3 regions of the Luteibacter sp. PvP120 genome follow, and region 1 is predicted to be linked to each of the others. Evidence: predicted binding sites of a transcription regulator. Region 1 holds the regulator's gene; each other region holds the start of a gene.
The links. The regulator HrcA, encoded in region 1, represses chaperone genes, less so after heat shock. The targets are predictions, from matches to a motif close to TTNGCACTCNNNNNNNNNGAGTGCNAA.
Positions count from the first base shown of each region.

Region 2: the regulator HrcA is predicted to act here: its motif matches at 1,931-1,957, upstream of ACVKN3_RS04625 (co-chaperone GroES).
Region 3: the regulator HrcA is predicted to act here: its motif matches at 1,690-1,716, upstream of rpoH (RNA polymerase sigma factor RpoH).

Region 1 is NZ_JBSRXP010000003.1:226,893-230,168, reverse strand. It holds gene recN (DNA repair protein RecN) at 1-581, opposite strand, end outside; gene hrcA (heat-inducible transcriptional repressor HrcA) at 716-1,777, shown strand; gene grpE (nucleotide exchange factor GrpE) at 1,865-2,401, shown strand; gene dnaK (molecular chaperone DnaK) at 2,493-3,276, shown strand, end outside.
Region 2 is NZ_JBSRXP010000002.1:166,737-170,012, forward strand. It holds gene groL (chaperonin GroEL) at 1-1,528, opposite strand, end outside; gene ACVKN3_RS04625 (co-chaperone GroES) at 1,589-1,882, opposite strand; gene ACVKN3_RS04630 (protein-disulfide reductase DsbD family protein) at 2,127-3,276, shown strand, end outside.
Region 3 is NZ_JBSRXP010000002.1:320,986-324,261, reverse strand. It holds gene ACVKN3_RS05365 (response regulator) at 18-812, shown strand; gene ung (uracil-DNA glycosylase) at 809-1,504, shown strand; gene rpoH (RNA polymerase sigma factor RpoH) at 1,748-2,608, shown strand; gene ACVKN3_RS05350 (response regulator transcription factor) at 2,692-3,276, shown strand, end outside.

The sequences.
Region 1 (3,276 bases):
TCCAGCTCATGGGCCAGCAGTTCGATCTGGCGTTCACGGTCGTCGCCGCCGGACAGGGTGCGGATGCGTGCCACGGCGTCGCGCCAGGCATTGGCGGTGTCGCGCACGCTGGCCAGGCGGGCCTCGTTGCCCGCGTAGGCATCCAGCAGGGCCATCTGGTGCTGGCGCGAGAGCAGCGCCTGGTGCTCGTGCTGGCCGTGGATCTCCACGATCCGCGAGGCCAGCGCGGACATCTGCGCCAGGCTGGCCGGGCGGCCGTTGATCCAGCCGCGGGAGCTGCCCTCGGTGCGGATCACGCGACGCAGCTGGCAGGTCTCGCCGTCGTCCAGTTCCTCCTGGCGCAGCCACTCGGTGGCCTCGGGCAGGCCGGCCAGGTCGAACTCGGCGGCCAGTTCGGCGCGGTCGCTGCCGGCCCGGACCATGCCGCTGTCGGCGCGGGCGCCGGCCAGCAGCATCAGCGCGTCGACCAGCAGGGACTTGCCCGCGCCGGTTTCGCCGCTGACCACGGTGAGGCCGGGGCCGAAGGCGATCTCGGCTTCTTCGACGACGGCGAACTGGCGGACGTAGAGCGACGTGAGCATGGCGACCGGACGGCGGAGGGAATCGCACCGATTGTAGCGGCAGGCGCGTCGCAGAAGCCGAGACTTGCAAGCGGCGCGGCAAGACCTTATTGATAGCGCCACGTTCCATCCCCTTTCCCACACCAGCCAGGCGCATGAATCCGTTCTCCGGTCACGACATCGATGCTCGCGCGCGCCGGCTGCTGCGGACCCTCATCTCGCAATACCTGTCCGATGGGGAGCCGGTCGGCTCACGCACGCTGGCGCGTTCGTCCGGCCTGGAAGTCAGCCCGGCCACCATCCGCAACATCATGGCCGACCTGGAAGAGGCCGGGCTGGTGGCCTCGCCGCACACCTCGGCAGGGCGTATTCCGACGCCGCGTGGCCTCCGCCTGTTCGTCGACAGCCTGCTGGAGCTGAAACCGCTGCCGCGCGACGACATGGCCCGCCTGCAGGGCGGCCTGCCGCCCCACCAGACCACCACGCGCGACCTGCTGGGCAACGTGTCCAACCTGCTTTCCGCGATGACCCGGTTCGCCGGCGTGGTCACCGTGCCGCGGCAGGGCGACTTCCCGCTGCGCCACATCGATTTCGTCAGCCTGCCCGACGCGCGCGTCCTGGTGATCCTGGTCTTCTCGGACAACCAGGTGCAGAACCGGGTGGTCCAGCTGGCCAAGCCGCTGGATGCCGGCGAGCTGGAGCAGGCGGCCAACTACCTCAATGCGCAGTTCGCCGGCTTCCGCCTGGCCGACATACGCGCCCACCTCGCCACCGAACTGCGCGAGGCCGGGGGGGAACTGAACCGCCTGCTGTCCGGTGTGGTCGAACTGGCCACGGCCTCCTTTACCCCCGTGGACGACGCCGACGACGTGCTGGTCAGCGGCCAGACCAACCTCATGGGCTACTCGGAGCTGGCCGACATCGAACGGCTCCGCGACCTCTTCGACGCCTTCCAGCAAAAGCGCGACCTGCTCCAGCTGATGGAAATGTGCGTCCAGGCCCCCGGCGTGCGCCTTTTCATCGGCGAGGAATCGGGCTTCTCGGCCCTGGACGGTTGCAGCATCGTCACCGCCACCTACGGCACCCCCGGCCGCATGCTGGGCGCGATCGGCGTCATCGGACCGACCCGCATGGCCTACGAGCGGGTGATCCCCGTGGTACAGGCCACGGCCGCGCTGCTCAGTGACGCCTTGAATCGCGCCGCGGCGACCTCATAAACCGGCACGGGAGGCGGGTTTGGTAATTCCCGCGAATGTTCGGCCCCGCGTCACCGCGGGGCCGGTGAGCTGACATTTGGAGTAATCATGCAGAACAACGATCCCCACGCGCCCGATCCGGCGCAGGACGGCGGTGTCGCCGAGAACGGCGCACAGGCCGAGCTCGATGCGCTGAACGCCCAGCTTTCCGCGATGGAAGTCGAGCTGGCCCAGGCCCGCGAGACGGTCCTGCGCGAAAAGGCGGAGATCGAGAACCAGCGCCGGCGCATGCAGCGCGACCTCGACCAGGCGCGTCGCTTCGCCAACGAGAAGCTGCTGGGCGACCTGCTGCCGGTCTACGACGGCATCGCGCTCGGCCTGGCCAACCAGTCGGCCGATGCGAAGACACTGCGCGAGGGACTGGAAATGTCGCTCAAGCAGCTGGAAAAGGTGACTCAGGCCAACGGCCTGTCGGTGGTCGATCCGCTGCACCAGCCGTTCAACCCGGAGCACCACCAGGCGATCAGCTCGGTCGAGTCGAACGAGCACGCGCCCAACACGGTGGTGGCGGTGGTCCAGAAGGGGTTCGTGCTGAACGATCGCCTGCTGCGCCCGGCGCTGGTCGCCGTGGTTCGCGATAACTGATACCGAAGATATTGAATCGATGGGGGTTACCCCCATTTTCCACACCAGTCGCGGCCGCGGGGGCCGCTTAGATATAAACGGAGCAACTTCAATGGCCAAGATCATCGGCATCGACCTCGGTACGACCAACTCCTGCGTGGCAGTGATGGAAGGGTCGACCGCGCGTGTCATCGAGAACGCCGAGGGCGATCGCACCACGCCGTCCATCGTCGCCTTCACCAAGGACAACGAAGTCCTGGTGGGTGCGCCGGCCAAGCGTCAGAGCGTCACCAATCCCAAGAACACCTTCTACGCGGTGAAGCGCCTCATCGGCCGCAAGTTCACCGACGCGGAAGTGCAGAAGGACCTCAAGCTGGTCCCCTACGGCATCGTCGCGCATGACAACGGCGACGCCTGGGTGCAGACCGCCGACGGCAAGAAGATGGCCCCGCAGGAAGTGTCCGCGAAGGTCCTGATGAAGATGAAGAAGACCGCCGAGGACTTCCTGGGCGAGGCCGTCACCGAGGCCGTCATCACCGTGCCGGCCTACTTCAACGACAGCCAGCGCCAGGCCACCAAGGACGCGGGCAAGATCGCGGGCCTCGAGGTCAAGCGCATCATCAACGAGCCGACCGCGGCCGCGCTGGCCTACGGCCTGGACAAGACGTCCGCGAAGGATCGCAAGATCGCCGTGTACGACCTGGGCGGCGGCACGTTCGACGTCTCGATCATCGAGATCGCCAACGTCGACGGCGAGAAGCAGTTCGAAGTGCTCTCGACCAACGGCAACACGTTCCTGGGCGGCGAAGACTTCGACAACCGCGTCATCGACTACCTGGTGGAAGAGTTCAAGAAGGAGCAGGGCATCGACCTGCGCCAGGACCAGCTGGCCCTGC
Region 2 (3,276 bases), on a different contig from region 1:
CCGAGGCCGCGAACTGCAGGGCCGAACGGGTCACCTTGGTCGGGTCCAGGATGCCGAAGGCGATCATGTCGCCGAACTCACCGGTCGCAGCGTTGTAGCCGAAGTTGCCTTCGCCGGCCTTGACCTGGTTGACGATGACCGACGCTTCTTCACCGGCGTTGGTGACGATGGCGCGCAGCGGGGCCTCCAGCGTGCGACGGGTGATCGCGATGCCGAGGTCCTGGTCGGTGTTCTTGCCCTTCAGGCCTTCCAGCGCCTTCAGTGCACGGATCAGCGCAACGCCGCCGCCCGGGACCACGCCCTCTTCGACGGCTGCGCGCGTAGCGTGCAGGGCGTCTTCGACACGGGCCTTCTTTTCCTTCATCTCGACTTCCGTCGCGGCGCCGACCTTGATGACGGCCACGCCGCCGGCCAGCTTGGCCACGCGCTCCTGCAGCTTCTCACGGTCGTAGTCCGACGAGGTCTCTTCGATCTGCGCCTTGATCTGCTTGATGCGCGACTGGATGCCTTCGGCATCGCCGGCACCGTCGATGATCGTGGTGTTTTCCTTGGTGATCACGACGCGCTTGGCGCGGCCCAGATCGGTGATCGTGGCCTTGTCGAGCGCCAGGCCCACTTCCTCGGAAATGACCGTGCCGCCCGTGAGGTTGGCGATGTCTTCCAGGATGGCCTTGCGGCGATCGCCGAAGCCCGGCGCCTTGACGGCGGCGACCTTGACGATACCGCGGATGGTGTTGACGACGAGGGTGGCCAGGGCTTCGCCCTCGACTTCCTCGGCGACGATCAGCAGCGGCTTGGCGGCCTTGGCGACGGCTTCGAGCACCGGCAGCAGCTCACGGACGTTGGAGATCTTCTTGTCGTGGATGAGGATGAACGGGTCGTCCAGTTCAACCTGCTGCGACTGCTGGTTGTTGATGAAGTACGGCGAGAGGTAGCCGCGGTCGAACTGCATGCCTTCGACGACGTCCAGCTCGTTCTCGAGGCCCGAGCCTTCCTCGACCGTGATCACGCCTTCCTTGCCGACCTTGCCCATCGCCGTGGCGATGATGTCGCCGATGTTCGCATCGGAGTTGGCCGAGATGGTGCCGACCTGGGCGATGGCCTTGTCGTCGGCGGTAGGGTTGGAGAGCTTCTTCAGCTCGCCGACCGCCGCGATGACGGCCTGGTCGATACCGCGCTTGAGGTCCATCGGGTTGATGCCCGCGGCCACGGCCTTGAGGCCTTCCTGGATGAACGCCTGGGCGAGGACGGTCGCGGTCGTGGTGCCGTCACCGGCCACGTCGGAGGTCTTCGAGGCGGCTTCCTTCACGATCTGCGCGCCGATGTTCTCGTACTTGTCGGCGAGTTCGATTTCCTTCGCGACCGAGACGCCGTCCTTGGTGACGGTCGGGGCGCCGAAGCTCTTCTCGAGCACGACGTTACGGCCCTTCGGCCCCAGGGTGACCTTGACGGCGTTGGCGAGGGTGTTGACACCCTTCAGCATGCGGGCGCGGACGTCTTCGCCGAAGCGGACTTCTTTAGATGCCATGATCGTTGAATCCTTGGATATTTAGATAAGAGAAAACGCGGTGGACGAGGCGAGCTGAGCTCAGCCTTCCAGGACCGCCACGATGTCGTCTTCCTTCAGGAAGACCAGCTCTTCGCCGTCGACCTTGATTTCCTGGCCGGCGTACTTGCCGAACAGGACCACGTCGCCTTCCTTCACGCCCATCGGGCGGAGCTGGCCGCTGGCGAGCAGCAGGCCGGTACCGGCGGCGATGACCTTGCCGCGGGTGGGCTTCTCGGTGGCACTGTCGGGGATGACGATGCCACCGGCCGAGACGCGCTCTTCTTCGAGACGCTTGACGATGACGCGATCGTGCAGCGGGCGCAGTTTGCTCATGACTTCTCCAAACATGTGTTTGACGGGAAAGGATTTGTTGCCACCCTGTTAGCACTTGGCCAGGGTGAGTGCCAGAATTTTAGCCAGAAGAATACGTCAACCGGAAGTCTTTCTGGATGCTCGACAGATGGCGGCGCGGACGCCGGGTTCAAGGGCGCGGTCGGAAAATAGTTGCCCGGACGGCGCGTGCAAGCCAGAGCGCGCCGGCCCGGTCATAATGTCCAACGCCTTCCCGGAGAGTCCCATGCCGTCGCTTTCCCGCCTCACGCGGAACCTCGTCGCCCTCGTCCTGCTGCTCGCCACGCTGCCCGCGCTTGCCCAGGATCCCGAGGACGGCCTGCTGCCGGTCACCCAGGCGTTCCAGCTCACCGCCGACGCCAGCCAGCCTGGCAAGGTCGGGCTGCACTGGCGCATCGCTCCGGACTATTACCTCTACCGCGGGCGGATCGTCATCAAGCCGACCGATCCGGCGGCCCTGACGCTCGGTACCCCGGCGCTGCCCGACGGCCTGAAGAAGCACGACGAATACCTGGGCGACGTGGAGATCTACCACGGGGACATCCAGGCCACCGTGCCCTACACGCTGGCCGATGCCTCGACGAAGACGGTGGCGCTGGACGTGCAGTACCAGGGCTGCCACGAGGTGGAGCCGAAGATCTGCTACCCGCCGCATACCGAGCACCTCAAGCTCGTCGTCGGCGCGCCCTCGACGATCCCGGCGGCCCATACCGCGGCGCCAGCGACAACGACGGTAGCCACGGCACCCGGCGCCGGCGCCGCACTGCTAGGCAAGCCCGCCACGCTGCCCGGGACGGATGCCCAGGCCCTCCCGGCCGACCAGGCGTTTCGCTTCGAGGCACTGGTCAAGGGTGGCGACGCGCTGCTGCTGCGCTGGACGATGCCCAAGGACTATTACCTCTACCGCGACAAGACCGAGATCGAGGTCGTATCGCCCGCCGGGGTCACCGCTGGCGAGCCTGATTGGCCCAGCGGCACGGCGCACCACGACGAGCATTTCGGCGACACCATCGTCTACTTCGACCAGGTGGAACTGCCGGTACCGCTGGCGGGTGCCGCGAAAGACGGCAAGCTCCAGCTCGACGTGTCCTACCAGGGCTGCCTGGAAAACGGCATCTGCTATCCGGTGATGACTCGCCGACTCAATGTCGACCTGGTTACCGGCGCCGTCGTCGTCGCCGCACCGGCCAGTGCGACGACCGTCACGCCGGCGACGACACCCGCCGACGTCGCCCCGACACCGCCGCCCAAGGGCCTGGTCCCGGCCGGCGCGGATGCACCGGTCGGCATCCTTGCCGCGATGGGCCTGGCCCTGCTCGGCGGCCTGGTCCTGAACCTGATGCCCTGCGTCCTGCCGGTACTGTCACTGAAAGCCA
Region 3 (3,276 bases), on a different contig from region 1:
CCGGCACGGCCCCGCGGATGCTCCTGGTCGACGGCTCCCGGGTCGTTCGCCAGCTCATTTCCCGGGTCGTCACCGCGGAAGTGCCTGGCGTGGAGATCGTGGGCGTGTCCACCGGCGCGGAGGCCCAGGTCGAGCTGCAGCGCGGCGTGTTCGATTTCGTCACCGTGGCGTTGCGCCTGCCCGATATGGATGGCCTGGACGTGGCCCGCTTCGTGCGCGAATCCGCGCCGCAGATCTACATGCCCATCGTGGTCGTTTCGGGCGACGTCGAGGAACGCCTCCATCGGCGTGAACTGGGCGAGTTCGTCACCGACTATTTCGACAAGTCGCTGGGCTTCGAGGCCCTGGCCGAATTCATCCGCGGCTATGTCCGACCGGAAGGGGGCGCCGAAGGCGAGGTGCTCTATGTCGAGGACAGCCGGGTGGTCGCGCTGGCCACGCGGCGCATGATGGAAAAATACGGCCTGACCGTGCATCACGTGATCAGCGCGGAAGACGCCCTGGTCCACCTGCATGAGGCGAAATCCCAGGGGCGGATGGGGGCTGACATCGTGCTGACCGATGTCAGCCTGAAAGGCGAGCTCACGGGCGGCGACCTGGTCGAGCGCATCCGCAACGAGTTTGGTTACGGCAAGGGTCGGTTGCCGACGCTCATCATGACCGGTGACGAAAACCCCGCCAACCAGGCCGCGCTGCTCCGCGCGGGGGCCAACGACCTGGTCGAGAAGCCCGTCGAGGAAAAACTGCTCATCACCAAGCTGCTGTTCCAGCTGCGAGTGGCGCTTCACCTGCGCGAAAGGACACGGGATTGAACGACCGCATCAAGCTGGAGCCGTCCTGGAAGGAACGGATCGGCCCTTACCTCGACCGGCCGGACATGCTGGCCCTGTCGCACTTCCTTCGGGAAGAGAAGGCGGCAGGCAAGGCGATCTTCCCGCCGGGCCCGGAGATCTTCAACGCCTTCGCGCACACGCCGTTCGACCGCGTCCGCGTGGTCATCCTGGGCCAGGATCCCTACCACGGCCCCGGTCAGGCGCACGGGCTGAGCTTCTCGGTGCGCCCCGGCGTGCGGGTGCCGCCGTCGCTGCAGAACATGTTCAAGGAGATTGAAGGCAGCCTCGGCATTCCGCGGCCCGACCACGGCTGCCTCACCCCCTGGGCCGACCAGGGCGTGCTGCTGCTCAACGCGGTGCTGACGGTGGAAGCGGGGCAGGCCGCATCGCACCAGGGCAAGGGCTGGGAAGGCTTCACGGACGCCGCCATCGACGCGCTGAATCGCGAGCGCGAAGGCCTGGTGTTTCTCCTGTGGGGAAGCCACGCCCAGAAGAAGGGCCAGCTGATCGACGGCAAGCGCCACCTGATCCTGCGCAGCGTGCATCCCTCGCCGCTGTCCGCGCACCGGGGTTTCATGGGGTGCGGGCACTTCGCCAAGACAAACGCGTACCTGGCGTCCCGGGGCGAGGCGCCGATCGACTGGTCGCTTCCGCCGGCCGCGGCTCTTTAAAGCCCGCCTCGCGGCCCAATGAGGGTGGGTGCGACGGGCGCGTCACGTCTCCCGTGTCACCGTGCTGCCTTGGCCGGGTGGCAGGGTATCCGTCTGCCTCCTGAATACCCCGGTGGGTCCATCTGGACAGGCTTGGGGTATTTCTGTACCATTCCGTACAGTTAACCGATGAACTTCGGGCTGACTTAGCACTCTCACTGCGGGACTGCTAATCTGCATACAGACTTTTTGGAGGTTCCACACATGTCCCAAGCTCTCGTTACCCGTAACTACGGGCTCCCGAGCGTCGTCGGCAGTCTGGATTCCTACATCTCGGCAGTCCATCGCATCCCGGTGCTCAGCCTAGACGAGGAGCAGTCGCTGGCGCGTCGCTTCCGTGACGACGCCGATCTGGACGCCGCCAAGCAGCTGGTCATGTCCCACCTGCGCTTCGTGGTCCACGTGGCCCGCGGCTACAACGGCTACGGCCTGCAGCTGTCGGACCTGATCCAGGAAGGCAACATCGGCCTGATGAAGGCGGTCAAGCGCTTTGACCCGGACCAGGGCGTTCGCCTGGTCAGTTTCGCGGTGCACTGGATTCGCGCCGAGATGCACGAGTTCATTCTGCGCAACTGGCGCATCGTCAAGGTGGCCACCACCAAGGCGCAGCGCAAGCTGTTCTTCAACCTGCGCAAGAGCAAGAAGCGCCTGGGCTGGATGAACGCGGAAGAAGTGCGCGTGGTCGCCCACGACCTGGGTGTTCCCGAGGCCACGGTGCGCGAGATGGAATCGCGTCTTTCCGGCCGCGATGTGGGCTTCGAGGCTCCGGCCGATGCCGATGACGACGACAAGCCGGCTCCCGCCGCGTTCCTCGTCGACGAAGGTGCCGATCCGTACGAAAATCTCGCCGAGGAAGATGCGAGCAACAACCAAATGGGCGCGCTGTCGTCGGCGCTCGGCAACCTGGATGCCCGCTCGCGCGACATCATCCAGCGTCGCTGGCTGGCCGAGGACAACAAGGCCACGCTGCAGGATCTTGCGGACGAGTACGGCGTTTCCGCCGAGCGTATCCGCCAGATCGAAGCGAACGCGATGAAGAAGATGCGCGTCGCCATCGCCGCCTGAGTGCCGCGTTGGGCGTAAGATCCGGAACGGCCCCTCGGGGCCGTTTTCCGTTGTTCCTTTTCGTTTTGTCGGAGTCGCTGCGGATGCCGAAGGCCCTGGTCATCGAGGACGATGAAGTCACCGCGCGCGACATCGTCGCGGAGCTGGCCGCGCACGGCCTCAGCGCCGACTGGGTGGCCAATGGCCGCGACGGCCTCGCCCGCGCGCTGGCCGACGGCTACGACATCATCACGCTCGATCGCATGCTGCCCGGCATGGACGGCATCGACATCGTGTCCGCGTTGCGCCAGCGCCGCATCGATACTCCCGTGCTGATGATCAGTGCCTTGTCCGACGTGGACGAGCGTGTCCGTGGACTACGCGCCGGCGGCGACGATTACCTCACCAAGCCGTTCTCGCCGGACGAACTGGCCGCGCGTGCCGAAGTGCTGTTGCGCCGACGACGGCCGAGCGCGAACGAGACCCGGCTGCACGTGGCCGACCTGGAACTCGACCTGGTCAAGCACAACGCCCTGCGTAACGGCCAGCCGCTCACCCTGCTGCCCACGGAGTTCCGCCTGCTCGAATTCCTCATGCGGAATGCGGGGCAGGTGGTGACGCGGCAGATGATCTTCGAGCATGTCTGGGGGTTCCATTTCGATCCGGGTACCAATGTCATCGATGTCCAT